Regions from separate parts of the Mesorhizobium sp. ISC25 genome, predicted to be linked through region 4. Evidence: predicted binding sites of a transcription regulator. Region 4 holds the regulator's gene; each other region holds the start of a gene.

Region 1 (7,151 bases), 270 kb from region 4:
ATCGCTGCATGACGAGGAAATTGTCGGAGGCGCCGCTGGTCCACGAGACGGCGGAGATCGAGAGCTCGACGCTTGGCCGCTGGACCGAGATCGCCGAACGCAGCCGGGTTTCCGAAAGCACGCTCGGCGACTATTCCTACATGATGCAGGACTGCGCCGTCTGGTGCGCGACGATCGGCAAATTCGCCAACATCGCCGCTAGCGTGCGCATCAATGCCACCAATCATCCGACCTGGCGGCCGACGCTACACCATTTCACCTATCGCGCCTCCGACTATTGGGACGACGCCGAGCACGAGAGCGAATTCTTCGCCCAGCGCCGCGCCAAACGCGTCACCATCGGCCACGACACCTGGCTCGGTCACGGCTCGACCATCCTGCCCGGCGTCACCGTCGGCGATGGTGCGGCGGTCGGTGCCGGGGCGGTCGTCTCGAAGGATGTGGCCCCCTACACCATTGTCGGCGGCGTACCGGCCAAGCCGATCCGCGAACGCTTCGACCGCCGCACTGCGGAACGCTACCAGGCGCTCGCCTGGTGGGACTGGGACCACGCAAGGCTGCACGCCGCCCTCGACGATTTTCGGGAACTGTCGGCGGAGGCGTTTTTGGAGAAATATGGCGGCTAGCGAAAGGTGAATTGTGAATGGTGAATGGCGGCAGAGAATAGGCTTCGAGGCTCAGGGACGCCTTCTTTATCGCCATTCACATTCACCATTCACCATTCACCATTCACCATTCACACCCCTGACACATGACTCGGACAGGACGCGGTCTCTTCCTCTGGAGATCGCAATGCCTGTTTCCATCAAACCGTCACTCTCCGGATTCTTTGCGGGCTCGAATCCGGCCCCTCCGCTGCATCTAGGCACGCGCTACGACACTGCGGGAAATTTTCTCTTCGAGCCCGGCAACACTGTGGTCTGCCATCTTGCCGGCGGTGCCGCCTCGGAAGCGGCGGTCATCGACGTTCGCGAGCAGATGCGCGCAATGCCAGACGCCGATCGGCTTGCTTTCACTACGGTTTCCAGCCTGCACATGACGCTCTTCCAGGGCATCATCGAACATCGCCGCCGCCTTCCCTACTGGCCGCAGGACGTGCCGCTCGACACCAGCATTGACGCCATGACCCGCCTCTATCGGGAACGCTTGAACGGCTTCGAAGGCCGCAGCGCCTTCAAGATCAAGGTCGTCGATGTCGTGCCGACCGGCTTGACCGTTGCCGGCGCAACCGATGAGGACGTGCGCATCATGAACGCCTGGCGCGATGCCTTGTCGGTGCCGTTCGGATACCGGCACCCTGACCACGATGCTTACGTCTTCCACATCACTTTCGCCTACCAGATCCGTCGTCTCGACGACGAAAGGGCATCCGCGTGGCGGGATCTGTTCGACGATTGCCTCTCGCTGTTTGCCCGGCAGGCTCCGGTGATCGAGCTGCGGCCACCCGCCTTCTGCAGCTTCAGGGACATGGAGCATTTCGAGGAGCTGCTGGTGCTCGGCTGATCCCATGCACGCCGCCCGGACAGCAGCGGTTTGGATGAACTCCCTTCCCCCGCTCGACGTGCCTGTGGGCGGTAACAAAACTGACATCAATCCGACACCGCAGGTTCATGCGGCTGCGCTAGCGAGAGTTAACAGACCTTCAATTGCGACTGGACTGGAGCCTGCACCATGTCAGCTACGCTCGAAATCCGCGGCGTCACCCGACGGTTCGGCAAGAACACCGCCGTCAGCAATGTTCACATCTCCATTCCGCAAGGCCAGATGGTCGGCATCATCGGCCGCTCCGGCGCCGGCAAATCGACGCTTCTGCGCATGATCAACCGCCTCATCGATCCCAGCCAGGGATCCATCCTGTTCGACGGCATCGAGGTCTCCGGGTTGCGCGGCTCGCCGCTCCGGCGTTGGCAGCGTGACTGCGCCATGATCTTCCAGCAGTTCAATCTGGTGCCGCGCCTCGACGTGCTGACCAATGTGCTGCTCGGCCGGCTCAACCACCGCTCGACACTGTCCAACCTGTTCGGCATGTTTTCCCGCGGCGAATGCGCCGAGGCCGTTGCAGCCCTCGAGCGCCTCGACATCGCCCGCACCGCGCTGCAGCCTGCTGGCACGCTTTCCGGCGGCCAGCAGCAGCGCGTTGCGATTGCGCGCGCCATGATGCAGCAGCCAAAGGTGCTGCTGGCCGACGAGCCGATTGCCTCGCTCGATCCGCTCAACGCCAAGGTGGTGATGGATTCGCTGCAGGACATCAATTTGCGCGAAGGCATCACCGTCATCACAAATCTCCATACGCTTGATACGGCCCGCAACTATTGCAACCGCATCGTCGGCATGGCCGCCGGCAAGGTGGTCTTCGACGGCCCGCCCGAAGACCTCAACCGCGAGGCCGTGCGCATGGTCTACGGCGCCGACAGCAATGGCGCCGAAATCTCCGAGGCCATCACCTCGACCAGTGTCGCCGTCAAACAGAAGATCGCTGCATCCGCCGGACCGCTCGAGCCAGCGTTTCCTGGTTACTGAGAACGGCCTGATCGCTCGCCCGCGTCAAAGGCACTCGTCAAAAATTCGAACGCTACCGGCGCGAGGCCGGGACCAATAGGAGAGAGATAATGTTCAGGAAGATGGTTTTCGGCGCGGTTTCATTGCTCGCCATCGCAGCAAGTGCTGCTCACGCCCAGGATATCAAGGAATTCCGCGTCGGCATTCTCGGCGGCGAGAACGAAGCGGACCGGCTGCGCAACTTTCAGTGCCTCGCCGATCATCTGAAGACCGAATTCGGTTTCGAAAAGGTCTCGCTGTTCCCGGCTGCCGACTATGATGGCGTCATCCAGGGCCTGCTCGGCGGCACGCTCGATTTCGCCGAGCTTGGCGCGTCAGGCTATGCCAGCGTCTATCTCAAGGATCCGAACGCCGTCACCCCGATCCTCACCACCCAGCAGACCGACGGCGCGACCGGTTATTATTCGATTGGCCTGGCGCTGAAGTCGTCCGGCATCACCGACATCAAGTCGGCAAAGGGCAAGAAGCTCGGCTATGCCGACCCGGATTCGACCTCCGGCTACCTGATCCCGCTGACCCAGATCCCGAAGGACACCGGCGCTTCGAACGAAACCTTCTTCGCCTCGACGCAGTTCAATGGCGGTCACGAGAACAACCTTCTCGCCGTCCGCGACGGCAAGGTCGACGTAGCGGTTGACGACTCCTCGGGCATCGGCGACTTCAAGAACGGCTATACTTCCGGCACCTTCCACAAGGAAGTCGCCAAGGGCGCCGTCGACCCCAACGACTTCGTCGAAGTCTGGCGTTCTGGCCTGATCCCGAACGGCCCGCTGGTCGTGCGCACCGCGCTCGGCGGCGATATGACCGCCAAGCTCGCCAACTTCTTCACCAGCCTGCCGGCCAAGGACAAGCCCTGCTTCGAGGCCATCGAAGGCGGCGATTTCACCGGCTACGTTCCGGTGAAGCCGGACTTCTACAGCGTCATCGTCGAAGCCCGCAAAGCCGCGATCGGCGGCTGACGACAATTGCGGAAAGGGCGGCGTCCATTAGAGCGACGTGCGTCCACTTGGACGCACAAAGTACGCTCTAACACTTAGATGCCGCATCGTGCTTTCCGAAAGTCGAACTTCGACTTTCAGGCCGATGCGGTCGCCGCCCTTTTTGCGTGTCCCCTCGTGACCCCGTATGACCTTCGCCGCTACAATTCGTTCAGACGCGGTCCGGCAGGCAGCAGACGCCTGGCGACGCCAGACGTCCTTGCGCAGGTTCTACACGGCGCTCGGCATCGGCTTGCTGCTTGTCGCCATGTGCACAGCCATGTGGTTCGCCGACGAGGCCAATGCCGGACATTTCTTCGAGCGGCTGCCGCACATACTGGATTTCCTTAGTTGGCTTGTTCCCAAGGACTGGAACGACGTCTGGCGGGCGCTGTTCGACATCGCATCGCCGCACGACAAGGGCAGCCAGGAGTTCAACTTCCCGCTTGGCCGCGTCTATCTCTGGGGCGGCTTTTATCTACCCGAATATTTCGAGCTGATGCTCACCACGCTTAACGTGGCGCTGGTTTCCACTTTCATCGGCTTCGTCCTTGCGGTGCCCTTCTCCTTCATCGCGGCGCGCAACTTGACACCCAGTCCGGTGCTCAGGCTCGTCGTCAAGCGCTTCATGGAACTGCTTCGCGCGTTCCCGGAGATCGTCATTGCCGGCCTGTTCGCAGCCATCCTCTCGACCGGCCCGGTCGCGGCCATCATCGCCATCGGCCTGCATTCGATCGGTGCCCTCGGCAAGCTCTTCTACGAGATCAACGAAAACATCGACATGCGCGCCGAAGAAGGCCTGCGCGCGGTCGGCGCCAACTGGTTCGAGCGCGTGCGCTTCGCCGGCCTGCCGCAGGTGCTGCCCAATTTCATGTCCTACACGCTGCTCAGGATCGAGATCAATGTGCGCATCTCGACCATTATCGGCGCGGTCGGCGGTGGCGGCATCGGCGAGGAACTGAAGCTCTCCATCTCGCGCGGTTTCGGCGCCAAGACGCTGGCATTGGTGCTGCTGCTGTTCACGACGATCTTCCTCGTCGACCAGTTTTCCGCCTGGCTACGCCGCAAGCTCGTCGGCGAACAGGCATTCATGATGGGCGCCTGAGCATGGCCGCGTTGACGACGGATGAGATGCAGGCGATCGAGGAGCGCTTTCCCCAAGTGTTCCGGCGGCCCCTGTACAAACGCTTCGGCCCGCTGGTCCTGTTCACCGGCATCCTGCTCTACCTCCTCTACGCCTTGTGGTTCTTCAGCCTGCCGCAAGTGCTGAGGGAATCGCACTGGGAGCGCCTGCCGCTCTTCCTGACGCAATGGATCAGCTACGATCTGCAGCCGGAATTCCGTCTCGACCAGCCTCAGATCACGCCCAAATACCCGCGGTTTTCCGCACTTGGCGAAGACCCTCATCCCGATTGGGTCATCACCAATGCCAACGGTTCCTACACCGTCCTGATCGACGGCCGGGCCAAATCGGTCACCTTCGACAAGGCCGAGGCGACGCTTGTCGCCAATGGCCAGGCGGTGCCGGTGTCGTTGACCAGCGGCAAACCGGTAATATCCGGCCCGGTGCCGGAGTGGATCACTGCGCACGACGATGAGATCGTCGCCAGGATGGGCTTTGCCGGCGAGGTCCGAATAACCGCCGATCGCGTCAAGGTCCGCAAGCGCTTCCTCGGCTGGGCGAATTTCGTCTTCGACACACGCTCGCCCTTCTTCGGCAAGTCGCCCGGCGAGGTGGTCTCGTTGCTGATGTCCGGACCCCAGCTCAAGCCGGGCACATCAAACATTGCGCTGGCCGCCGACAATATCTGGAACAACGCCCAATGGCAGCATGGCGACGTCTGGACGAAGCTGTTCCAGACCATCGTCATGGCGTTTCTCGGCACCTTGCTCGGCGGCATCGTTGCCTTCCCGCTCGCCTTCTTCGCCGCCCGCAACATCACCCCGAGCGGCCTGCTTAGCCAGGTGCTAAAGCGGTTCTTCGATTTCATGCGTTCGGTCGACATGCTGATCTGGGCGCTGTTCTTCACCCGCGCCTTCGGCCCGGGCCCGCTTGCCGGCAGCGCCGCGATTTTCTTCACCGAGATCGGCACGCTCGGCAAAGTCTATTCGGAAGGCCTCGAGAACATCGACGACAAGCCACGCGAGGGCATCCAGTCGACCGGCGCCAACGGCTTGCTGGTGCAGCGCTATGGCGTGCTGCCGGAAGTGATCCCGGTCTTCATCAGCCAGACACTCTATCAGTGGGAATCCAACACCAGGGGCGCGACGATCATCGGCGCCGTCGGTGCCGGTGGCATCGGCCTGAAGCTCTGGGAGGCGATGCGCACCAATTCCAACTGGGCCAATGTCTTCTACATGGTGCTCTTGGTCCTGCTCGTCGTTTTCATCTTCGACAACATTTCCAATTTCCTGCGCCGCCGCTTGAGCAGGACGATCCACGACTACAACCGGATCCAGGCCGGCCAGGGCTGACGGATGGCGTTGCGCAGGCGTGCGGTTAGGGCGCCTTCCTCCATCCATTCCTGATATGCTTGTAGCCGTCGCGGTAGACGGCTTCAGGGCCTTGGGAAAAGTCGCGCCACACCTTGGTGGCCGCGGCCAGATCCTTCAGCGAGCGGCCGAACGCCTCGATCGTCAGCCAATCGTCATAGCCGCTCTTGCGGATGGCGGAGAACGTCTCCTTCCAGGGGACGTGGCCGCGGCCCGGCACGCCGCGATCGTTCTCCGAAATATGGATATGGACGATGTTCTTGCGGTTGCGCGTATAGGCGCCGATCGGGTCGGCCTCTTCGATGTTGGCATGGAAGGTGTCGTACATCGCCTTGATGTGCGGCCGGTCGATCGCGTCGATATGCTCCGACAAATCGTCCATCGTGTTGAGCAGATAGCATTCGAAGCGGTTGAGCGCCTCCAGCCCGATGGTGACACCCTTGTTGCCGGCATGGTCACCGATGGCGCGTTGCGAAGCGATCGAACGTTTTTTCTCGGCCGCCGTCGGCCCGCTGCCGGAGAAGGCCCCGAGTGTCGAATGCAGCGGGCCGCTCAACGTGTTCGCGCCAAGCGCCTGAGCGCAGTCGATCGCCGACTTCATGTAGTCGATGCCGGCCTTGCGCGTCGAGGCATACGGCGAGATCAGGTTCATCGCCGGATCGCCCATCGCCGAGACCGCGGTGCGTTGCAGCCCGATACGGTCGAGCAGATCACCGAGCTTCTTGTAGCCGTCCGGCGTGCCGGAGAAGACCGGTATTTCGACGCCGTCGAAGCCGGTCGCCTTGATGTCCCTCAACAACGGCTCGTGTTTTTTCGAGACACTGGTCGTCCACAACAACATGCACATGCCGATTTTCATCGACGCCCCCTCTCCATTCACGGCCGGCCGGCTCCTCCGCCGACTTCGCTACAAGCCCCCTCATCCGGCCGCTTCGCGGCCACCTTCTCCTTGGAGAAGGTGGCAGACGCCAACGCTGGCGATCTCCTCTCCCCTCGGGGAGAGGTTGGAATGCCCCGAATTGCCCTTGCAATTCGGCTGGCAGTCCGGGTGAGGGGGGACTTCTCGTGAACCGGGCGCAGCGATCAGAGTTTCGTCCACGCCCCATTCTTCTTCGACGACTT
Region 2 (7,151 bases), 700 kb from region 4:
GCGGCAGGTTTTGACCTTGTTCGGCAGTTGGTGCCTTTATGAACTTCAGCTCCGGGCCGAATGTCATGTCGAAACCATTAGGCCCGAACGTGCCGGAATGGATCGGACCCGAAACGAATTCCCAGAACGGGTTGAAGTCCTGGAACTGCGCCTTGTCCGGATTGTAGTAATGGGCGGCTGTGTAATGCACGTCTGCGGTGAGCCAGACAGTGTTGCTGATACCCGCATTCTTTATATAGCGAAGAAGGTCGGCAATTTCCAGCTCACGCCCCTTGGCCGGGCCATTGTCGCCATTGCTGACTGCCTCGGCCCCGACCTTCTTGGTACCGTCGTTCCAGACCACGAGGCCGAGCGGCATATCGGCGGCGATGATTTTCCACGTCGCGTTGGAATTTGCCAGCTCGCGCTTCAACCACTTGATCTGCTGTTCGCCGAGGATGCGCGATTCAGGGGTCATCGTCTCCTGCATATCCGGACCGTTGGGGCCGCGGTAGGAACGCATGTCGAGGAAGAACACGTCGAGCAGCGGACCATAGGCAATCTTGCGGTAGACGCGGCCGGGCTCCGACGGTTCGTAGCGGATCGTCGTCATTTCGTGGAAGGCGCGCGCCGCACGTGCCGCCAGCACATGGATCGATTTTTCGGTGTAGCGGTCGTCGGCCGACAGATCCTTCGAGTCCGACCAGTTGTTCAGCACCTCATGGTCGTCCCACTGATAGAAAGTCGGGCAGATGGCGCTGAGCGCAAGAACGTTCTTGTCCATCATGTTGTATTTCCACTGCGCCCGGTATTCGTCCAGCGTCTCGGCAACCTTGCGCTTTTCGTCGATCAGCACTGTGTTTTTCCACTTGCCGCCATTGGGCAGGTCGACCTCGTCCTTCATCGCACCATCGGCATAGATCGTATCGCCCGAATGCAGGAAGAAGTCGGGCGTGTGCTTGGCAATCGTGGCATAGGTCTTCATGCCGGTGTCGTCGATGCCCCAGCCTTGGCCGGCGGTGTCGCCCGACCAGGCGAAACGAATGTCGCGCTTCGAGGCAGGCGCCGTGCGGAAGCGGCCGACGATCTGCTCCGAAACGGCGTTGATGTCGGCAAGATCGGCCGCGACCATGCGGTAGAAGATGTCCTGGTCGGAGGCGAGATCGGTGAGCAGCCGCTTCACGGTGTAGTCGCTGGCCGGCGAGGTATCGAGCGGCGCCAGGCGGACGGCATTGGCGAAACTTTCGGTCGACGACACTTCGAACATGACGCGCGACGGCCGATCCGTGCGCGTCCAGACCATGCCGCTGGTCGCGTCGACGTCGCCGGACTGGATACCGTGGGTAAAAGCCGGGCGCTGATTGGCGCGCGAGTAATAGGGAAGGGCGAGGCCCGAGGCGCCGACCAGGCCAACGGCGCTGGCCGACGTGACGAAAGCGCGCCGTGTCATCGAAATCTTGTTCATGGCTGTCTCCTGGATGGCATTGAACGTCGCCGCCAAGCTCCAGCTTCAATGTTTCAGGCACATTTCGAAACGATGAAGGTTTCGTTACAACCAACAAGCGGGGAGGCTGGACCGCTCGGCGGCGAAGCTGCTGATCTCCCCCTCCTGGGGGAGATGGCCGGCAGGCCAGAGGGGGCGCTGTCCCGCCGACGTACAAATCAGAAAGAAATCAGACGGAGCAGCAGAGTTTGGGGCAGAACATTTCGTAAAGTCGGAGGCTGGCGAAACTTCGCGCCCCCCTCTGCCCTGCCGGGCATCTCCCCCACGAGGGGGGAGATCGGCAATTTGGCCGACGGCATCTCTCCTGCAACGAGGAGCTACGCCGCCTGCGGTTCCGGATCAAACGCCGGGCGGGCGGTGTTGATCAGCAGCGAGATGCAGGCGGCGGCTATTGCCGTCATGCCGGCGATCAGGAAGGCAAGCTCGTAATTGCCTTGCAGCTCGCGCATGGTGCCGCCGAAAAAGGCCGCTGTCGCCGCACCGACCTGATGGCCGGCGACGATCCAGCCGAAGACGATCGGCCCGCTGCGGTCGCCGAACGCCTCGTTGGAAAGCCTGAGCGTCGGCGGCACGGTGGCAATCCAGTCCAGTCCGTAAAACACGGCGAAGATGATCAGGCTGGTCGCCGAGAAGCCGGAATAGGGCAGATAGATCAGCGACAGGCCGCGAATGCCGTAGTAGACGCCGAGCAGCTTGCGCGGGTCGAAACGGTCGGTGAGCCAGCCCGACAGCGTCGTGCCGATAAGATCGAAGATGCCCATCATCGACAGCAGGCCTGCGGCCTGCACTTCGCCGATGCCCATGTCGCCGCAAAAGGCGATCAGATGCGTGCCGACCAACCCGTTGGTGGTGAAGCCGCAAACAAAGAAGGTGGCGAACAGGTACCAGAACACGCGCGTACCGGCAGCTCGGCGCAACGTGCTCAGTGTATGCGCGAGGAAATTGCCTTGCGCGGCCGGCGGCGCCGGCGGCACGTCGTCGAGCTCGGCACCATAGCGGACCATGCCGATCGAGGCCGGGCGCTCCGGCACCAGCATGTAAACCAGCGGCACCAAGGCGGCGGTGGCCACGGCAATGGCAATGGCGACCGGCTTCCAGCCGCCCGACTGGGCGAGCGAGGCGAGCAGCGGCAGGAAGACCAGCAGCCCGGTAGCGCTGGAGGCCGACATCAGTCCCATCACCAGGCCGCGATTGGTCTTGAACCAGCGGTTGACGATGGTCGCGCCGAGCACGGTGGCGACAGCGCCCGAACTGATGCCGGAAAACACGCCCCAGGTGAGGAGCAGATGCCATGGCTTGGTCATCAGCAGGCTGAGCGCGGTCGATCCGGACATCAAAAGCAGCGCGGCAAGCAATGTGCGGCGCAGCCCGATCCGCTCCATCAGCGCTGCGGCAAAGGGCCCGGTCAGGCCATAGAGGAAGATGCCGGTGGCCGCCGCCAGCGAGACGACGTCGCGCCGCCAGCCGAAACTGTTCTCCAGCGGCAGCATCATGACTGCCGGCGCCGAACGCAGGCCCGCCGCGATGAGCAGGCAGAGGAAGATGACGGCGACCACGACGAAAGCGTAGCGCTGGCCAAACGGACGGGATTGAGCTATCATGTTACTGACCGGTACGTTGCAGGAGCGCGAAACATACGTACCGACCGGTAACATTGTCAACCAGGCAATCGGCAGACCAGGCATGAAAAGCATTGAATCAACGATCAAGGCGAATGACGCACCGCCGCCTCGCGCCGCCGAACGGATCCTCCAGGTGGCGCGCGACCTGTTCTATAGGCAAGGGATCAGGGCGATCGGCGTCGATGAAATCGTGCGGCGTGCCGGCGTCACCAAACCCAGCCTCTACCGCAGCTTTCCGTCCAAGGACGAGTTGGCCGCATCCTACCTCCGGCACTATGACCTCGAATTCTGGGAACGTTTCGACGAGGCGGTGGATGCCCATCCCGGCGATCCGCGCGCGCAGATCGTCGCCTTCCTGACGCGTGTCGGCAAGCGCACGCAAAGGCCCGACTATCGCGGCTGCGGCATGACCAATGCCGCGGTCGAATATCCCGAACATGGCCATCCGGCCCGCGTCGTGAGCGAGGCCAACAAGCAGGAATTGCGCCGGCGCCTGCGTGCCATGGCGGCGGCGATGGGCGCCGGCGACGCCGAGACGCTGGGCGACGGGCTGCTGCTCCTGATCGAAGGCGCCTATATTAGCGGCCAGCTGTTCGGTGCCGGCGGACCGGCGCAGTCGGTGGCCCGCAACGCCGATCTTCTGATCGAAGCAAGCTTGAAGAAATAGTGTTCCGTTTACCAGACCACTGTGAGCAGCCTGACTTCGTCTAGGCTGCCGCTAAATTTGACGGTACGCTGCGGCAGCCCGAACGGAGTTGTCCGCCATGCGCGCTCTTTTGATCCCATTTGCCTTTGCTGGCTTCTGCAATGCCGCCCGGGCTGGCGACATATCCAGCGTCTATACCGATCTCGTCTGGGAGAAGGACTGCGTGACCTATGCCCAGGCGGAGGAAGGCGACGGCGACTGGGCCGACCTCGCCTGTTCGGGCTATGGCGGCTACCCGGTGATGGTTTCCTACGACGATGCGCGGGAATCGCTGTTCTACGGCTTTCCACCTGGCGATATGACCACGGTCTGGGAAAGCTTTTCCGGTCTCAATTCGGCTGGACCCAAAGTCGAGTGGCGTATCGAAACCAACGGCAAAACTGTCGTCCCTTTCGCGGTCATCCATCGTCGCTCGATCAGCGATAGCGAGGGCGAGAACAAGTCGACGGAAGTCCTGATCGTCGCCAAGGTTGCCCAGCCTGACGCCCACGAAGGCTGCACGATCGCCCTTGTGCTCGCCACCGGCAATCCCGCCGCCAACGATCAGGCGCGCAAGCTTGCCGACGAGAAGGCACGCACCTTCGCCTGCGGCAAGGACAAGCGTGTGGTGATCGGCAACACGCCCGATTTCGGCCGCGTCGATAACTGATTATTTGCGCCCGTTAATTACTTGCGCTTGGCCCGCTCGATTGCCTCGACGATCATCTTCTTGGCATAGGCGGCATCGTACCAGCCCTCGATCTTGACCCATTTGCCGGGTTCGAGATCCTTGTAGTGCTCGAAAAAATGCTGCACTTGCTGGCGCGTGATGTCGGGCAACTGCGTGTATTCGTGGACGTCCTCGTAGCGCAAGGTCAGCTTGGGTGAAGGCACCGCGATCACCTTTTCGTCCTGGCCGGCATTGTCCTCCATCACCAGCACGCCGATCGGCCGCACATTGATGACACAGCCCGGCACCAGCGCGCGTGTGTTGCAGACCAGCACGTCGATCGGGTCGCCGTCGCCCGACAGCGTATGCGGTACGAAACCGTAATTGCCGGGATAGCGCATCGACGTGTGCAGGAAGCGGTCGACGAACAGCGTGCCGGCCTCCTTATCCATCTCGTACTTGATCGGCTCGCCGCCGATCGGCACCTCGATAATGACGTTGACGTCCTCAGGCGGGTTCTTTCCGCTGGCAATCGCTTCGATACGCATCGCTTTATCCCTCTCTCGATTGGAGATCGATAGCGGGCGACGGCGAATGGTGCAATGCGGCGAATGGTACGGGGAGATCGTCCGAACCGAAAACCGGCCGGATCATGCGCTGGCCGTCATTCCCAGACGAAAGCGACCTTCTTCAGCGCCTTCTGCTCGAATATCTCGACGCCCTCGGCAACATCGCGGCCACCGGCGCCGGCATAGAAGGCAAGTGCGTTCTGATTGTCTTCCAGCGCCCACACCACCATGCCTTTCAGGCCATGGTCGGCCAGCCGTGCCCGCGCGGCCGAGAACAGCCGGCTGCCGAGCCCGATGCCTTGATATTCCGGCCGCAGGTAAAGTTCGTAGATCTCGCCCTGCTGCCTGAGTTCGCGGGCGCGGTTCTTGCCGATCGTCGCATAGCCGGCAATTTTGCCGCCGATTTCGACGACCAGGACGGTGGCAGCGCGGCGAATGGCATTCGCCCACCAGTCGGCGCCGCGGCGGTTGATCATCGATGTCAGAGTGCGGTGCGGGATGATGCCCGAATAGGCGCCGCGCCAGGCCTCGAGATGCACGTCGGCAATGGCGGCTGCATCGCGCGGTTCGGCTTTCCTGATGTCGATGCTCAGCGTATTCATGGTTGGTTAACCATAAACCCGCTGCGCCCGATTGCAAGAGTCCGGTCAGCCGCCGCGATGCTTTCGCACAGCCGAACGGAGCGTCCTTGAGACGCTCCAAAACCGCTTTTAGCGAGATCAAATCTCGACTAGATGGTCGTCCAGTTCGTTGCTGTCGCCGGTCGAGACCGGAAAATGCTCGGCCAGTACCGCACCGACCGCTTCGATCGCCTTGACGAAGCCCTCGGCAAGCCGATCGTCGCCGGCATGCGCCGTAAGGTCGCGGACGACACCGTCCCAGACATGCTGGCCGACACGAGAATCGATCCCGCTGTCGGCGACCACCTCGGCATAGCGCTCCGCAATCGAGACGAACACCAGCACGCCGGTGCGCGCCGCGGTGCGGTGGACGTTGCGAGCGAGGAACTGCTTCATCGCATTGGCGTGGGCGGCCTGGTAGCGCAGCCGCCTCGGCACCAAATGGATGCGCAATGCGGGCAATGCCCACAACAGGATGAGCACACTGGCAAGCGCTAGAAGCTCGGCGATGACGAAATGCGGCAAGCGGATCGACAGCCACCAGGCTTCCAGCCCGTAACCGACGCCGAGACTGACGACGAGCATGCCGAGCATCGCCATGAAAGCGGCCGGGAAGAAATAGCCGCCGCTGGCATGCGCCACGACGCAGTAGATCTCGCCGTCGGTCTTTGATTCGGCAGCGCGGATCGCATCGGCGATGCGCTCATGATCCTCGGGGCTGATAGGTCGTGTTGCCATGATTGATGTCTCACCAGCTTCCTGAAGAACCGCCGCCGCCGGACGAACCGCCGCCGCCTGAAAACCCGCCGCCGGAACTTCCGGACGACCAACCACTGCCGGAACTTCCAGACGACCAGCCACTGCCGGACGAGGTCCCCGACGTCCAGCCACCGCCACCGGAGGGTGACGAACCTGGCCCACGGCCGTAGCGGAACGTCATGCCCAGCCATTTGTACACGCCCGGCGACAGTTTCGTGCCGAAGATCGGCGGCAGGAACGCCATTGCCAAGCCGCCGAAGAACATCGTCGCCCAGAGGACGACGAACAGCATGAAGATCGGATCGACAGGATTGTCATTCGCCGGATTGCGCTTGCCGCGCGCCTCCAGCTCTTCGGGATTGCCTTCCAGCACCATGATCATGTCGTCGACGGCCTTGCTGATGCCGCCGGAGAAATCGCCGGCGCGGAAGGCCGGCACCATGTCGTTTTCGATGATCAGCTTGGTGTGCAGGTCGGTCAGCGTGCCTTCAAGACCATAGCCGACCTCGATGCGCATCTTGCGGTCGTTCGGCGCCACCAGCAAAAGCACGCCGTTGTTCTCCTTCGCCTGGCCCAGCTTCCAGGCGCGGAACAGCCGGTTGGCGTACGGCTCGATCTCCTCGCCGTCGAGGCTGGGGATGGTCGCGACGACGATCTGGTCGGACCCTTTGGTCTCGAAATCGGCAAGCTTCTGCGTCAGCGCCGCCTTGGTCGCGGCATCGATGATGCCGGCATTGTCGACG
Region 3 (7,151 bases), 280 kb from region 4:
TTTTACATGCATCAGGCCATACTCCTCCAGCGCATGCATCTTGCGCGTCTCCGTCTCGCGCGGCTCGAGGAAGCGCAGCGGTTCGGGGATCGGCACCTGGTAGACCAGCACCTGGCCGGCACTGAGCGGATATTCAGGGATGCGGTGGCGCGTCTGGATGATGGTCGCCTTCGCCGTCTCGGTGGTGACAGCGACATTGGCGACCTTCTTGAAGAAGGCGCGGATCGAAACCGCATTGGTGGTGTCGTCGGCGCCCTGGTCGATGACCTTGAGCACATCGTCCGGGCCGATGATCGAAGCGGTGACCTGCACACCGCCGGTGCCCCAGCCATAGGGCATCGGCATTTCGCGCGACGCGAACGGCACCTGATAGCCGGGGATGGCAATGCCCTTGAGGATGGCGCGGCGGATCATCCGCTTGGTCTGCTCGTCGAGATAGGCGAAGTTGTAGGTGGCGATGTCGGTCGGTTGTCCGGTCATTCCGCGGCCTGCCTCTTCTCTTCGCCCTTGCCGGCATTTTCGCGGGCGTCGTGCTCTGCGCGCATGCGGCGCACGAGGTCGAGCTCGGCCTGGAAGTCGACATAGTGTGGCAGCTTGAGATGCTCGACGAAGCCGGTCGCCTGGACATTGTCGGAATGCGATATGACGAACTCCTCGTCCTGCGCGGCGGCGACGACGTCCTCCCCGAACTCCGAGGCGCGCAGCGCGCGGTCGCATAGCGCCATGGCCATCGCCTTGCGCTCGCTCTGGCCGAAGACGAGGCCGTAGCCGCGGGTGAATTGCGGCGGCGCCTTAGCCGAGCCCTTGAACTGGTTGACCATCTGGCATTCGGTGACGCGGATGCTGCCGAGCGGCACGGCGAAGGGCAGTTCCTGCACATCGAGTTCCAGCTCGACCTCACCGATGCGAACCTCGCCGACGAAGGGATGGTTGCGGGCGTAGCCGCGCTGGGTGGAATAGCCGAGCGCCAGCAGAAAACCCTCGTCACCGCGTGACAGCGCCTGCAGGCGGATGTCGCGTGCCATCGGGAATTCCAGCGGCTCGCGGGTGATGTCGCCCGGCACATGGTCTTGCGGCATGTCGCCGTCGGGCTCGATCAGGCCTTCACGGGCGAGGATGGCCGATACCCGCGGCATCGCCTCCGTCTCGCCTGCACGCTGTTCCGGTTCGGCGACATCGCCGCCGGCGGCAAGCTCGGGATCGAGCAGCCGGTGGGTGTAGTCGAAGGTCGGGCCGAGCAGCTGGCCGCCGGGCAGGTCCTTGTAGGTCGCCGACACGCGCCGCTCGACCAGCATCGTGCCGGTGTCGATCGCCCTGGTGTAGCCGAAACGCGGCAGCGTGGTGCGATAGGCGCGAACCAGGAAGATCGCCTCGATCATGTCGCCGCGCGCCTGGACGATGGCGAGTGCCGCCAGTTCGCGATCATAAAGCGAACCTTCGCTCATCACCCGGTCGACGCCGAGCGCCAACTGCTCGACGATCTGGTCGAGGCGAAGTGCCGGCACCGATCGGTCGCCGCGCCGGCGGTCGGCGAGCAGTTTGTGAGCATTGCGAATGGCCGCTTCGCCACCCTTTACCGCGACGTACATGCTACGCCTCCATCGTCTTGATGCGCGTCGTGCGCGGCAGGCAGGCAATTGCGTCGGACGTGGCGAGGATGATGTCGACGCCACGCGGAAAGCGCTGGTTGTTCTGCTTCCATTGCTCGACGAAATGGCGCGGCATTTGCGCCGGCGCGATCGTCGCCGTCTTCTCGATGCCCGGGCCTTCGAGCAGCAGCGGAGCGCCGGAGACGAGATCGCCGACCTCGAGGATCAGCGTCGTCGAGCGATCGGGATAATCCTGGGTGCCTTGCGAAAAGCCGTCGAGCGCCATCATCTCGGCCGGCGTGGCGATCAGCGCGAAATGCGCGTCGGCCGGGGTGTTGGCCAGCGGCGCGCCGGTATGGAAGCCAAGCCAGGATTTCATCGCCGCCGACCCCTGCAAAACCAGGTCGAGCCAGAGCGGCGTGTCGTTGTCGCACAGCGCCAGCGCAATGGCGCCGGCGGTGGCCGATAGCGGCGCTGGCGGCTGGGCGAGCGCCGGCAACGGCTGCACGCTGCCCGGCCGCGCCATCGCATCCATGATGGCACGGAATACGGTCTGGGCGTTGAACACCGGATCGGCAAAGCCGCCTTCGATCGATTGCACCGCTGCGTCCATCAGTCTTCTCCGCGCACCATCGTGAAGAAATCGACCTTGGTCGCCGCCGTCTCGGCGCGGCGCTGGTCACGCGCCTTGGCCAGTGCCGCTTGCAAGGGCGCGAGGATCCTGGTCTCGACCTCGTTGCGGTGGGCAGGATCCTGCCAGAGCGCGTCGGCGATTGCCGCCAGCCTTGCCTTCTGCTTGTCGCGGCCGAGCGCGTAGCAGTGGCCGACATGGCCGGACGCAAGCCGCACCGTGGCGCGGGTGACCGTCGCCTCGCCAACATTGAAGGGCGCGCCGCCGCCGCCAATGCGGCCACGCACGGTAACCAGGCCGGTTTCGGGGCCACGCAGAAGTTCCGCCTCAGAAGGCAGGCCGGCTTCGTCCCACAGACGGACGATGTCGTCGCCGGCCGATTGTGCCAGCGTCGCCATCACGGCCTTGCGTTTGGCCTGCTCTCGCGCTTCCTGTCCTCGCATGGCCGGTGCTCCTCGTCTGCGTGCATTTGTCTATTGATATAGACAACTATACAAATTATATCTATTATTTAGCGCGTGTCCATGACGTGTACGTGACACGGGCCAAAAGATCGGCGCAAAGAATTGGGGCGGGAGATGATCGGACAAGCCAACAGCATCGAGCGGCGCAGCGGTGTCGCGCTGTGGCGGCAGATCGCCGACCAGATCCTGCATTCGATCGCCGTCGGCGATTTTCCCGAGAATGCCGCGCTGCCGCCGGAGATCGCGTTGGCCGGACGCTATGGCGTCAACCGCCACACGGTGCGCAGCGCCATCGCAGCGCTGGTGCAGGAGGGTGTGCTCAGGGCAGAGCAGGGGCGCGGCACCTTCGTGCTGTCGCGCAGGCGGCTGTCCTATCCGATCGGCGCCCGCACCCGCTTTTCCGAGGGATTGCAAGGACAGGCGTCAGAGCGGCATATCACCTTGCTCGCGTCATCGGTAGAGCCGGCCAACCGTCGTGTCGCAGAGGGCTTAGGCCTTGCGAAGGGGGCCGATGTGATACGCCTGGAAACGCGCGGCGAAGCCGATGGAGTGCCGGTGTCCCGCGCTGCCGGCTGGTTCGAGGCCAGGCGCTTTGCCGGCATCGATGCCGCCATGGCGGAAACCGGTTCGATCACCGCATCGCTGGCACGTTTCGGCATTGACGACTATCTCCGGCAATCGACCGTGCTGTCGGCGCGCCATGCGGATGCCGCCGACCTTGCGGACCTCGAGCTGCAGCCCGGCGCCATCGTGCTGGTGACGGTCGCCGTCAACGTCACGCCCGACGGTCAGCCGATACAGTTTTCGGAGTCGCGCTTCCCGGCCGAGCGGATCGAGCTCAAACTGTCGGCGCTCTGAGATGCGCCAGCCTTGGCATCATCCGACCTGAATGACAGCCTTGATCAGGCCGGACTTCTCATGCGCCCAGCGGGCGAGGTCGTGCGGCGTCTCGCCAAGCGTGGTGCGGTGGGTGACCAGCTTTGCCAGCGGCAGCGCGCCGTTGCGGATCGAGGCGGCGACATGATCGAAATCGGCACGCAGGGCGTTGCGGCTGCCGATCAGCATCATCTCGCGCTTGTGGAATTCGGGATCGGAAAAGGCGATGTCGTCCTTGACGACGCTGACCAGGACCAGCGCCCCGCCGTGCGCGACATGGGCGAAAGCCGACTGCACCGACCGGGTGTTGCCGGTGGCGTCGAACACCACGTCAAAGCCGTCGCCGCCGGTTGCTTCCCGCACCAGATCGGCGGCGACGCCCCGCGAGCCGTCAAGGGTCGCGAAGCCGAGTTCACTTTCGGCGAAACCCAGCCTCTCCGCACTCATGTCGAGCAGCGTCACGTCTAGCCCGGCGATGCGGGCGAACAGCGCCGTGCCGAGCCCGATCGGGCCGGCGCCGATGACCAGCGTGCGCGCACCTGGATCAGCCAGCGAGCGCCGCACGGCATGGGCGCCGATCGCCAGGAATTCGACGGCGGCGGCATCCGGCCAGCGACAGGCCGTTTGCCGGATAAAGATTTTGCGCCGGCACCAGGATCTGCTCGCACATGGCGCCGTCGCGGTGGACGCCGAGCACCTCGATCCTGACGCAGCAATTCGGCTTGCCTTGCCGGCAGGCGATGCATTTGCCGCAGGCGAGATAGGGATTGACGATCACCGCTTCGCCGACGGCGAGATCGACGTCCTCGCCAACCTCGATCACGGTGCCGGAAACCTCGTGGCCCATGACGCGGGGATAGGCGAGGAACGGGTGCTTGCCTTCGAAGATGTGATAGTCGGTGCCGCAGATGCCGACATGGCTGACGGCGACCAGCGCCCAGCCGGCGGGGGGCGCGCCAGGCGCCGGGCGGTCTTCGAGGACAAGTTCGCCGGGCGAGCGGCAGACGACGGCTTTCATGCTTCAATCCAGTCGGTTCATGGCACCGCCGGCTCTGCTGTCGCGAGGCCGGCGGTTGTTGGGAGGCGGTCTATTTGCCGCGACGGCGCAGCCCGTCGAAATAGACGATGACGATGATCAGCACGCCGGTGATGATGCGCTGCCAGAAGGCGTTGACGTTGAGCAGATTGGCGCCGTTGTTGATGGTGGCAAGGATGAAGGCGCCGAGCAGCGGCCCGTGCACCGAGCCGACAGCGCCGAACAGCGAGGTGCCGCCGATCACCGAGGAGGCGATCGCCTGCAATTCCCAGCCCTCGGCCTGCGTCGGATTGCCGATGCCGATGCGCGACGCGAGCAGCACGCCGACGAAGGCCGCACACAGCCCCGACAGCGTGTAGGCCATGTAGATGGTGCGCTGGACGTTGACGCCCGACAGACGCGACGCCTCGGCGTTGGAGCCGACAGAGAACAGATAGCGGCCCCAGCGGCTGTGGTGCAGGAAGATGTAGGCCGGGATGCCGACCAGGATCACCATCCAGAACAGATTGGGGACGCCGACGAAGGAACTGCGCGAGAACGTCTGGAAGGCGTCGTTGTTGATCGAGATCGAGTTGCCGTTGGTCATCAACAGACCGATGCCGCGCAGCGAGGTCAGCGTCGCCAGGGTGATGATGAAGGGTGGCAGGCCCATCTTGACGATGCCGAAGCCATGGAACATGCCGATGGCGACGCCGACCAGCAAGGTGATCAGGATGGCGAGGAAAACCGGTGTGCCGGCGTTGATCAGCATCGCGACGATGACGGTGGCGAAGCCAACCACGGCGCCGACGGAAAGGTCGATGCCGCCGGTGATGATGACGAAGGTCTGGCCGACCGCCAGGATGGCGATCATCGACCCTTGCCGCAACAGGTTGGAGATGTTGTTGGCGGAGGCGAAGCTCGGCGTCGCCACCGACAGGATGACCCACAAAAGAACCAGCAGCGCCAGCAGTGTCAGCCCGAACAGGGCGTTGTAGTTGCGTTTCGGCCTTTCGACAGCGATCGCCTCGGTGCTCATATCCGTCCTCCCGGTTTTTCTTGTTTCTCGGCCAGCGCCTGGGTGAGGATCTCCTCGTGGTCAGCGGTACGAAACCCATGCGTGGCCACCAGCTTGCCGCGCCGGAACACGTGCAGCGTGTCGGCGAGCTCATAGACCTCCGGCAGGTAGGACGAGATCAGGATGATGCCGGCTCCCTTGGATAACAGCGCGCCGAACAGGCGGTAGATCTCGGCCTTGGTGCCGACATCGACGCCGACAGTCGGCTCGTCGAAGATGAACAGCTTGGCGCCATGGGCGAGCCATTTGCCGATGACGATCTTCTGCTGGTTGCCGCCGGACAGGCTGGAGGCCAGCGCGCCGCGCGTCGGCGTCTTGATGCGCAGGTCGGCGATCTGGCGATCGGCTTGCGCCTTTTCCTGCGCGCGGGAGATCAGCAGATTGCTCGAGATGCGCTTGTAGATCGGCAGATTGAGGTTGAGTCCGACCGGCAGGTTGAGGCAGAGGCCCTGGTCGCGGCGGCTTTCCGGGGCCAGCGCCATGCCGAGCCTGATCGCGTCATGTTCGGAATTGACCTTGACCTCCTTGCCCTCCCACAGGATCTGGCCGGCCGATTTGCGGTGCCGGCCATAGAGCGTGGTGACGAACTCGCTGCGCCCGGCGCCGATCAGGCCATAGAGGCCGACGATCTCGCCGGCGCGGACGGACATCGAGACATTTTCGAAACCCTTGCCGGACAGGTTCCTGGTTTCTACAAGCATCGCGCCCGGGGTGAAATGCTCCTTGTGGTAGACCTGCTCGATCGAGCGGTTGATCATCATCTTGACCAGCTCGGCGTCATTGGTCTCGGCAATGTTCCTGGTGCCGACCAGCGTGCCGTCGCGCAGCACCGAGACGCGGTCGGCGAGCTCGAACACTTCTTCCATGCGATGGCTGATGTAGATGATGGTGACGCCTTCGCCCTTCAGCCGGCGGATCAGCGTGAACAGCTGGTCGGCCTCCTTACGGGTAAGATAGGCGGTCGGCTCGTCGAAGATCAGGAATTTGGTGCCGCGAACGGTGGCGCGGGCGGCGGCGATCAGCTGCTGCTGGCCGATGGTCAGGTCACCCAGCATGACATGCGCCGGCAGGTCGAAGCCGAGATCGTCGATGATCTTCTGCGCCTGCCTGACCATCGCCCGCTGCTGCAGGATGCCGAAACGTGCATCCTCCTCGCCGAGGAACATGTTGGCGGCGACGGTGAGATGGCGGCACAGGACGACTTCCTGATGCACGGCATTGATGCCGAGCGCCATCGCCTCATGCGGCGTCGCCAATGCGGCAGGCTTGCCCTCCCAGATGACGTCGCCGGAGGTGCGCGGCATGACGCCGGTCAGAAGCTTGATCAGGGTGGATTTGCCGGCGCCGTTTTCGCCGACGATGGCATGGATTTCGCCGGCCTTGAAGGCGAGGTCAACCGGCTTCAGCGCGTGAGTGCCGGGATAGCGCTTTTCCAGCCCGCGGAGTTCGAGGATGGTCCTGCCCGGTTCCAGCGTTGGGGCCGGATGAAGTTCCTGCG
Region 4 (7,151 bases):
GCCATCCTGATCGCGGTTCCGATCGGCATCGGCATTGCCTTGTTTCTCACCGAGCTCTGCCCGCGCCCGCTCAGGCGCCCGATCGGCATAGCGGTCGAGCTATTGGCCGGCATTCCCTCGATCATCTACGGCATCTGGGGCCTGTTTGTGTTCGCGCCGTTCCTGCAGACGACGATACAGCCCTTCATAATCAACATCTTCCACGGCGTGCCGGGACTATCCAGCCTTTTCGCCGGCCCTCCTTACGGCATCGGCCTTCTGACCTCGGCGCTGATCCTCGCCATCATGGTGCTACCCTTCATCACCTCGATCACTAAGGACGTCTTCGATACGGTGCCGGCGGTGCTGAAGGAATCGGCCTACGGCATCGGTTGCACGACCTGGGAAGTGACCCGGCGCGTGGTCATTCCCTATACCCGCATCGGCATCATGGGCGGCGTCATGCTTGGCCTCGGCCGGGCGCTCGGCGAGACCATGGCGGTGACCTTCGTCATCGGCAACGCGCACCGCATCAGTGCCTCTCTATTCGCGCCGGGCACGACGATCTCGGCGACCATCGCCAATGAATTCACGGAGGCCGACGGCGACCTCTACACCTCCTCGCTGGTTTCGCTCGGCCTGATCCTGTTCGTCATCACCTTCCTGATCCTTGCCGCCGCCCGCTATATGCTGATGCGGATCGACGCCCGTACGGGAGCCTGACCGATGTCGACATCCTCATCGCTCCACAGCCGCCGCAAAGCCAGGAATTCGGTGATGATGGCGCTTTGCGTCGTCGCCGCCGGCATCGGGCTTGCCTGGCTGGCGCTCATCCTCGGCGCGCTGGTCTATAAGGGCACGGCCGGGCTTTCGCTCGCGGTCTTCACCGAGATGACGCCACCACCGGGCGAGGCCGGCGGCCTGCTCAATGCCATCGCGGGCAGCCTGCTGATGACGATCATCGCCGTTGTCGTCGGCACGCCGATCGGCGTGCTGGCGGGAACCTACATGGCCGAGTATGGGCGCTTTTCGCGCATCACCACCGTCGTCCGATTCATCAACGACATCCTGTTGTCGGCGCCGTCGATCATCATCGGCTTGTTCGTCTATGAGCTGATGGTGCGGCCAATGGGACATTTCTCGGCCATTGCCGGCGCCGTGGCGCTTGCCATCCTGGTCATTCCGGTGGTCGTGCGCACCACTGAAGACATGCTCAACCTGGTACCGAACGCGTTGCGTGAAGCCGGTGCCGCGATCGGCGCGCCGCGCTGGGTGGTGATCCGTTCGGTCGCCTACCGCGCCGCATTGTCGGGCATCGTCACCGGCATATTGCTGGCGATAGCACGCATTTCCGGCGAGACGGCGCCGCTGCTCTTCACAGCGCTCAACAACCAGTTCTGGAGCAGCAATATCAACGCGCCGATGGCCAGCCTGCCGGTGACCATCTTCCAGTTCGCTCTCAGCCCTTACGAGGAATGGCAGCAGCTGGCGTGGACCGGCGCACTCATAATCACCCTGACGGTTCTGGGCTTGAGCATCCTCGCCCGCAGCCTTACCGGACGCAGAGAGGACAGATGACACAGATGTTGTCCCCGGACATGACGATGACCGAAACGGTCGCCGAGAAGACGAAGATCGAGGTCAAGAACCTCAACTTCTACTACGGCCAGAGCAAGGCGCTAAAGGACATCAGCCTGTCGCTGCCCGAGCGCAGCGTCACGGCCTTCATTGGGCCTTCGGGCTGCGGGAAATCGACGCTGCTGCGTGTGTTCAACCGCATCTATGAGCTCTACCCGAAACAGACAGCCGAGGGCCACGTGCTGCTCGACGGCCAGAACATTCTCGACCGGTCGCAGGATCTCAACCTCCTGAGGACCAAGATCGGCATGGTGTTCCAGAAGCCGACGCCGTTCCCGATGTCGATCTACGAGAATATCGCCTTCGGCGTCAGGCTCTACGAGAACCTCGGCAAGTCCGAGATGGACGGCCGCGTCGAACAGGCATTGAAGCGCGCCGCGCTGTGGAGCGAGGTCAAGGACAAGCTCAACGCCAGCGGCCTGAGCCTGTCCGGCGGCCAGCAGCAGCGGCTCTGCATCGCCCGCACCGTGGCCGTGAAGCCGGAAGTCATTCTGCTCGACGAACCGGCGTCCGCACTCGACCCGTTGTCGACCGCCAAGATCGAGGAACTGATCGACGAATTGCAAGCCGACTACACGATCGTCATCGTTACGCACAACATGCAGCAGGCGGCACGCGTGTCGCGCCAGACAGCCTTCATGTATCTGGGTGAACTGGTCGAGTTCGACCGGACCGAGAAGATCTTCACGTCGCCCCGCGAGAAGCGCACGCAGGATTACATCACCGGCCGCTTCGGCTGAGCCGTTCCGATCATGCATATGAGGACAGGACCATGGGCGAACACACAGTCGCTTCTTTCGACGAGGATCTCGAGCAGATCAGCAAGCTGATCCGCGACATGGCCGACCTCGCCGGTTCGATGGTCGGCGGGGCAACCAAGGCCCTGTTGAATTCCGACAATGTGCTGGCGCAACGCGTCGTTTCCGACGATGCCATCATGGATGCGCGTCAACGCGAACTGGACGATCGCGCCATCACCCTGATCGCCAAACGCCAGCCGATGGCCCACGATCTTCGCCATGTGGTCGGAGCGATCCGTATGGCCGGCGACCTCGAACGCATCGGCGACCTTGCCAAGAACATCGCCAAGCGTGTGAGTGCGGTCGGGCTCAACGTCACACCGCGCGACCTGTCGCATTCCATCGACGCGATGGCGCAGCTGGTGCTCATCCAGGTGCAGGGCGTCATCGAGGAATATGCTGCAGACGATGCGGCCGGGTTGGCCAAGCTGCGTGCCGCCGACGAGCGCATCGACGTCAAATACACGTCCGTGTTCCGCGAGCTGTTGACCTACATGATGGAAGATCCGCGCAACATCACCGCTTGCACGCACCTGCTGTTCTGCGCCAAGAATCTGGAGCGGATCGGCGACCATGTCACCAACATCGCCGAAAATGCGTATTATGTGCTGACCGGCGAGCAATTGCCGGTCAATCGTCCGAAGCAGGACGAAACGACAATGTCCACGCCGGTGACATGATGGGGGTGCCCAGTCGATGATCGCACCACGCATAATGGTGGTGGAGGACGAGGAGCCGTTGGGTGTGCTGCTCCGCTACAATCTCGAATCCGAAGGCTACCAGGTCGAGGTGGTGACACGCGGCGACGAAGCCGAGATCCGTTTGCAGGAGAATGTGCCCGATCTTCTGGTGCTCGACTGGATGATACCAGCGGTTTCCGGCATCGAGCTCTGCCGCCGGTTGCGGGTGCGCCCCGAAACCGAGCGGCTGCCGATCATCATGCTGACCGCGCGCGGCGAGGAGAGCGACCGGGTGCGCGGTCTTTCGACCGGCGCCGACGACTATCTGGTCAAACCGTTTTCGACACCGGAATTCATGGCGAGAGTCAAGGCGCTGCTGCGGCGCGCCAAGCCGGAAGTGCTGTCCAGCGTGCTGAAGGTCGGCGACATCGTGCTCGATCGCGAATCGCACAGGGTCTATCGCAAGAAGAGCGAAATCAGGCTCGGGCCGACCGAATTCCGGTTGCTCGAGTTCATGATGCGGCATCCGGGCCGCGTCTTCTCGCGCAGCCAGTTGCTCGATAATGTCTGGGGCGAGACGATCTATATCGACGAACGCACCGTCGACGTGCATGTCGGCCGGCTGCGCAAAGCGGTCAACAACGGCCGCATGCCTGATGTCATCCGCACCATCCGCGGTGCCGGCTACGCGATCAGGGAAGATTGATCCGCCGGATCAGGCTACGTTCTTTCTGACGCGGGGCCTCATTTGCGCGCCCGGCGCGAAAATCTCCTGGTCGACGAAGCTTAACGCCCGCATCGCACAGCCTTCGCGGATCAGCGGCAATTCGTTTGGTTCGGTGTCGAAGGAGATCGAGCCCGAATGCTGGCCGCCGGCGGTCTGGGCGATGGCCTGGCGCAAGGCCGGCTCGATCAGATCGAAGGCGGCGGCACTGGCGCCGACCATCGCGACCGGCGCCGGATCGATCAGCGCGAACAGCGAGCCGAGACCGAAACCCAGCGCTTCGCCGGCCTTGCGGTAGGCCTCGCGTTCCGGCCCATCTTTCTCGCGTGCCCGGGCCGCCAGTGCGCGCATGTCGGCGTCGCTGACGTCGGCGATGGGTTCGCTGTCTTCGCTCATCTGCCTGGCGTTGCGCCAGATGGCGTAATTGCCGGCGTAGGCCTCGATGCAGCCGCGTCGTCCGCAACGGCAGAGCGCGCCGCCCGGACGATGGATCATGTGGCCAAACTCGCCGCCCGAGGAATGCGTGCCGGTGAACAGCTCGCCCTTGAGCACCAGCCCCATGCCGATGCCGTGCGAAAGCAGGATGGCGATGAAGTCGTCGCGATAGCGATCCGGATCGCGCCAGCGCAAAGCCACCGCCATCATATTGCAGTCGTTCTCCACCGTGGCCGGGATGCCGAATTCGTCCTCCAGCATGTCGGCAAAGGCGATATCGGTCTGCGGCGTGATCGGCGACCACAGCATGGCGCGTGCAGGGGAGTCGGTAATGCCCTGAATCGCCAGGGCAATGCGGGCGACACTGCGGACGTCAAGGTCTGGATCCTCGAGCCGGCGCCGGACGATGGCCATGCATTCGCGGATCAGTTCGTCGCGCGGCATGGTCAGCGTGTCCAGCCGGCGCTGTTCCTCGGCGACTACCTGTCCCGCATAGTCGATAATGGCGGCCGACAGGAAATTCAGCGACAAAACCACGGTCAGCACCGCCGCCGCTTCCGGGTTGAGGGCGAGGCCGACCTGCGGACGACCGCGTTTCAACGAAACGGGCTCACTTGCCTTGCTCTCGGCGAGGATGCCTTCCCGTATCAGGTCGGAGGAGATCGCCGATATGGTCGAATGACTGAGGCCGGTGGTTGCTGCGATCTCAGTACGCGATGGCTGGCCGGCCCGGCGCACCGCCGAGATCACCATCGCCCGGTTGCGCCGGCGCAAATCGTCATGGCGGATTCCGACCGACATCGTTTGCTTTCCTCCCGGTTGCCGCGGCCGCTCATGAACCGGAAGCCGTCGGTAATGTCCGACAAATAGTGTCGGATGCAGGCAAATAGTGTCAGATGCCGGTGGCGCTGTCATCGTTTATTCCGACGCTCGAAAAAACTCGCAGAGTCATCAAAATCCATCAGAATCGATGTTGACAGCAGCCGGAGATCGGGCCAGTATTTTTTCGAGGCTCGAAAAAATTAGAGCTTCTAAGCTGGTCTTTGAGCCAATTGGTCACGCCGTACGCGGCGCTGGGAGGATATGATGAAGAAATTCACGACCGCCATTCTGGCGGGTGTCGCCATGACGCTGGCGCTGGCGTCGGTGGCGCAGGCTAAAGACAAGGTGATCGGCGTTTCCTGGTCGAACTTCCAGGAAGAGCGCTGGAAGACGGACGAGGCCGCAATGAAGGCGGCCATCGAGGCCGCCGGCGACAAGTATATTTCCGCCGACGCACAGTCCAACCCCGGCAAGCAGCTCACCGACGTCGAGAGCCTGATCTCGCAGGGCGCCAACGCACTGATCATCTTGGCGCAGGACGCCTCGGCCATCGGGCCAGCCGTGCAAAAGGCGCTGGACGAAGGTATTCCGGTTGTCGGCTACGACCGGCTGATCGAGAACAAGGACGTCTTTTACCTGACCTTCGACAACAAGGAAGTCGGCCGCATGCAGGCCCGCGAAGTGTTCAAGGTGAAGCCGGAAGGCAACTACGTCTTCATCAAGGGCTCGGGCGCCGATCCGAATGCCGATTTCCTGTTTGCCGGTTCGATGGAAGTGCTGAAGGACGCTATCGACAGCGGCAAGATCAAGAATGTCGGCGAGGCCTATACCGACGGCTGGCTGCCGGCCAACGCTCAGAAAAACATGGAACAGTTCCTGACCGCGAACGACAACAAGGTCGATGCCGTGGTCGCCGCTAACGACGGCACTGCCGGCGGTGTCGTCGCCGCTCTGACGGCGCAAGGGCTGGCCGGATCGGTTCCGGTTTCGGGCCAGGACGGCGACCACGCCGCGCTGAACCGCATCGCGCTCGGCACACAGACCGTGTCGGTATGGAAGGACGCGCGCGAGCTTGGCAAGAACGCCGCCGAGATCGCCTCGCAACTGGCCGACGGCAAGCAGATGACCGACATTGCCGGCGTGAAGGATTTCACCACGCCCGGCGGCAATACCGTCAAGTCGCTGTTCCTGACCCCGGTCGCCATCACCAAGGATAACCTCAACGTCGTCATCGACGCCGGCTGGATCAAGAAAGAAGAGGTCTGCGCCGGCGTGGCGGCGGGCACTGTTGCAGTCTGCAACTGAGCCGACGTTTCCGAGAAGTCCGAACGCCGCGGCCGCTCGCCGCGGCGTTTTTTCAACAAGAGTTGTTTTTCCGCTTTCGGCGGATAACTTCTAGGCTGCTTCCGGCATCCGCGGCAGACGGCAACCCGGCGGGAGAAACACGATGACCAACACGACTTCCAACATGCCGGTCGACAGCACGGCAGACCGGGCGCGGGAATCCGAGCTCGGCATCGTTGCCCGATTTCTCAAGGCAACCGAACTCGACACGCGCATGCTCGGCATGGTCGGCGCGCTGCTGGTCATCTGGGTCGGGATCCACATATTGTCGGGCGGGCTCTTCCTGACGCCGCGCAATCTCTGGAATCTTTCGGTGCAGACCTCCTCGGTGGCGATCATGGCGACAGGCATGGTGCTGGTCATCGTGATGCGCAACATCGATCTTTCCGTCGGTTCGGTGGAAGGCGTGATCGGCATGGTGATGGGCGTGGCGCAGGCCGAATTCCTCGTCCGCGTCATGGGATTTCAGCTTGGCAGCCCCTGGCTGTGGGTCATCGCACTGGCCGCCGGCCTGGTGCTCGGCCTCCTGATCGGCGCGTTCCAGGGCTTTATCATCGCCTATCTTGAGGTTCCGGCCTTCATCGTGACGCTGGGCGGCCTGCTGGTCTGGCGCGGCATGGCATGGTTGATGACGAGCGGGCGCACCGTCGCGCCGCTCGACGCCACCTTCCAGCTCATGGGCGGCGGGCCGCGTGGCTCGATCGGCGCAACCGCAAGCTGGATCGTCGG

The links. Region 4 encodes PhoB, which activates phosphate uptake and scavenging genes when phosphate is short. Its sites were predicted from a motif close to TGTCATNNANCTGTCAT; they were not measured.
Region 1: the regulator PhoB is predicted to act here: its motif matches at 1,585-1,601, upstream of phnC (phosphonate ABC transporter ATP-binding protein).
Region 2: the regulator PhoB is predicted to act here: its motif matches at 1,517-1,533, upstream of RQ479_RS23285 (alkaline phosphatase D family protein).
Region 3: the regulator PhoB is predicted to act here: its motif matches at 2,745-2,761, upstream of phnF (phosphonate metabolism transcriptional regulator PhnF).

What each region holds. Positions count from the first base shown of each region.
Region 1 is NZ_CP135441.1:5,667,093-5,674,243, reverse strand. It holds gene phnL (phosphonate C-P lyase system protein PhnL) at 1-12, shown strand, start outside; gene RQ479_RS27950 (DapH/DapD/GlmU-related protein) at 9-626, shown strand; gene RQ479_RS27945 (DUF1868 domain-containing protein) at 793-1,503, shown strand; gene phnC (phosphonate ABC transporter ATP-binding protein) at 1,672-2,520, shown strand; gene phnD (phosphonate ABC transporter substrate-binding protein) at 2,610-3,518, shown strand; gene phnE (phosphonate ABC transporter, permease protein PhnE) at 3,685-4,641, shown strand; gene phnE (phosphonate ABC transporter, permease protein PhnE) at 4,644-6,011, shown strand; gene RQ479_RS27920 (sugar phosphate isomerase/epimerase family protein) at 6,037-6,888, opposite strand; gene RQ479_RS27915 (Gfo/Idh/MocA family protein) at 7,113-7,151, opposite strand, start outside.
Region 2 is NZ_CP135441.1:4,697,783-4,704,933, reverse strand. It holds gene RQ479_RS23285 (alkaline phosphatase D family protein) at 1-1,444, opposite strand, end outside; gene RQ479_RS23280 (MFS transporter) at 1,801-3,084, opposite strand; gene RQ479_RS23275 (TetR/AcrR family transcriptional regulator) at 3,167-3,772, shown strand; gene RQ479_RS23270 (hypothetical protein) at 3,870-4,460, shown strand; gene ppa (inorganic diphosphatase) at 4,478-5,008, opposite strand; gene RQ479_RS23260 (GNAT family N-acetyltransferase) at 5,125-5,631, opposite strand; gene RQ479_RS23255 (TPM domain-containing protein) at 5,749-6,387, opposite strand; gene RQ479_RS23250 (TPM domain-containing protein) at 6,398-7,151, opposite strand, start outside.
Region 3 is NZ_CP135441.1:5,676,147-5,683,297, forward strand. It holds gene RQ479_RS27965 (alpha-D-ribose 1-methylphosphonate 5-phosphate C-P-lyase PhnJ) at 1-480, opposite strand, end outside; gene RQ479_RS27970 (carbon-phosphorus lyase complex subunit PhnI) at 477-1,589, opposite strand; gene phnH (phosphonate C-P lyase system protein PhnH) at 1,591-2,202, opposite strand; gene phnG (phosphonate C-P lyase system protein PhnG) at 2,202-2,663, opposite strand; gene phnF (phosphonate metabolism transcriptional regulator PhnF) at 2,799-3,542, shown strand; partial or broken gene RQ479_RS27990 (zinc-binding alcohol dehydrogenase family protein) at 3,561-4,578, opposite strand; gene RQ479_RS27995 (ABC transporter permease) at 4,649-5,614, opposite strand; gene RQ479_RS28000 (sugar ABC transporter ATP-binding protein) at 5,611-7,151, opposite strand, start outside.
Region 4 is NZ_CP135441.1:5,399,640-5,406,790, forward strand. It holds gene pstC (phosphate ABC transporter permease subunit PstC) at 1-702, shown strand, start outside; gene pstA (phosphate ABC transporter permease PstA) at 706-1,557, shown strand; gene pstB (phosphate ABC transporter ATP-binding protein PstB) at 1,554-2,357, shown strand; gene phoU (phosphate signaling complex protein PhoU) at 2,390-3,097, shown strand; gene phoB (phosphate regulon transcriptional regulator PhoB) at 3,114-3,803, shown strand; gene RQ479_RS26530 (ROK family protein) at 3,813-5,057, opposite strand; gene xylF (D-xylose ABC transporter substrate-binding protein) at 5,343-6,383, shown strand; gene RQ479_RS26540 (sugar ABC transporter permease) at 6,526-7,151, shown strand, end outside.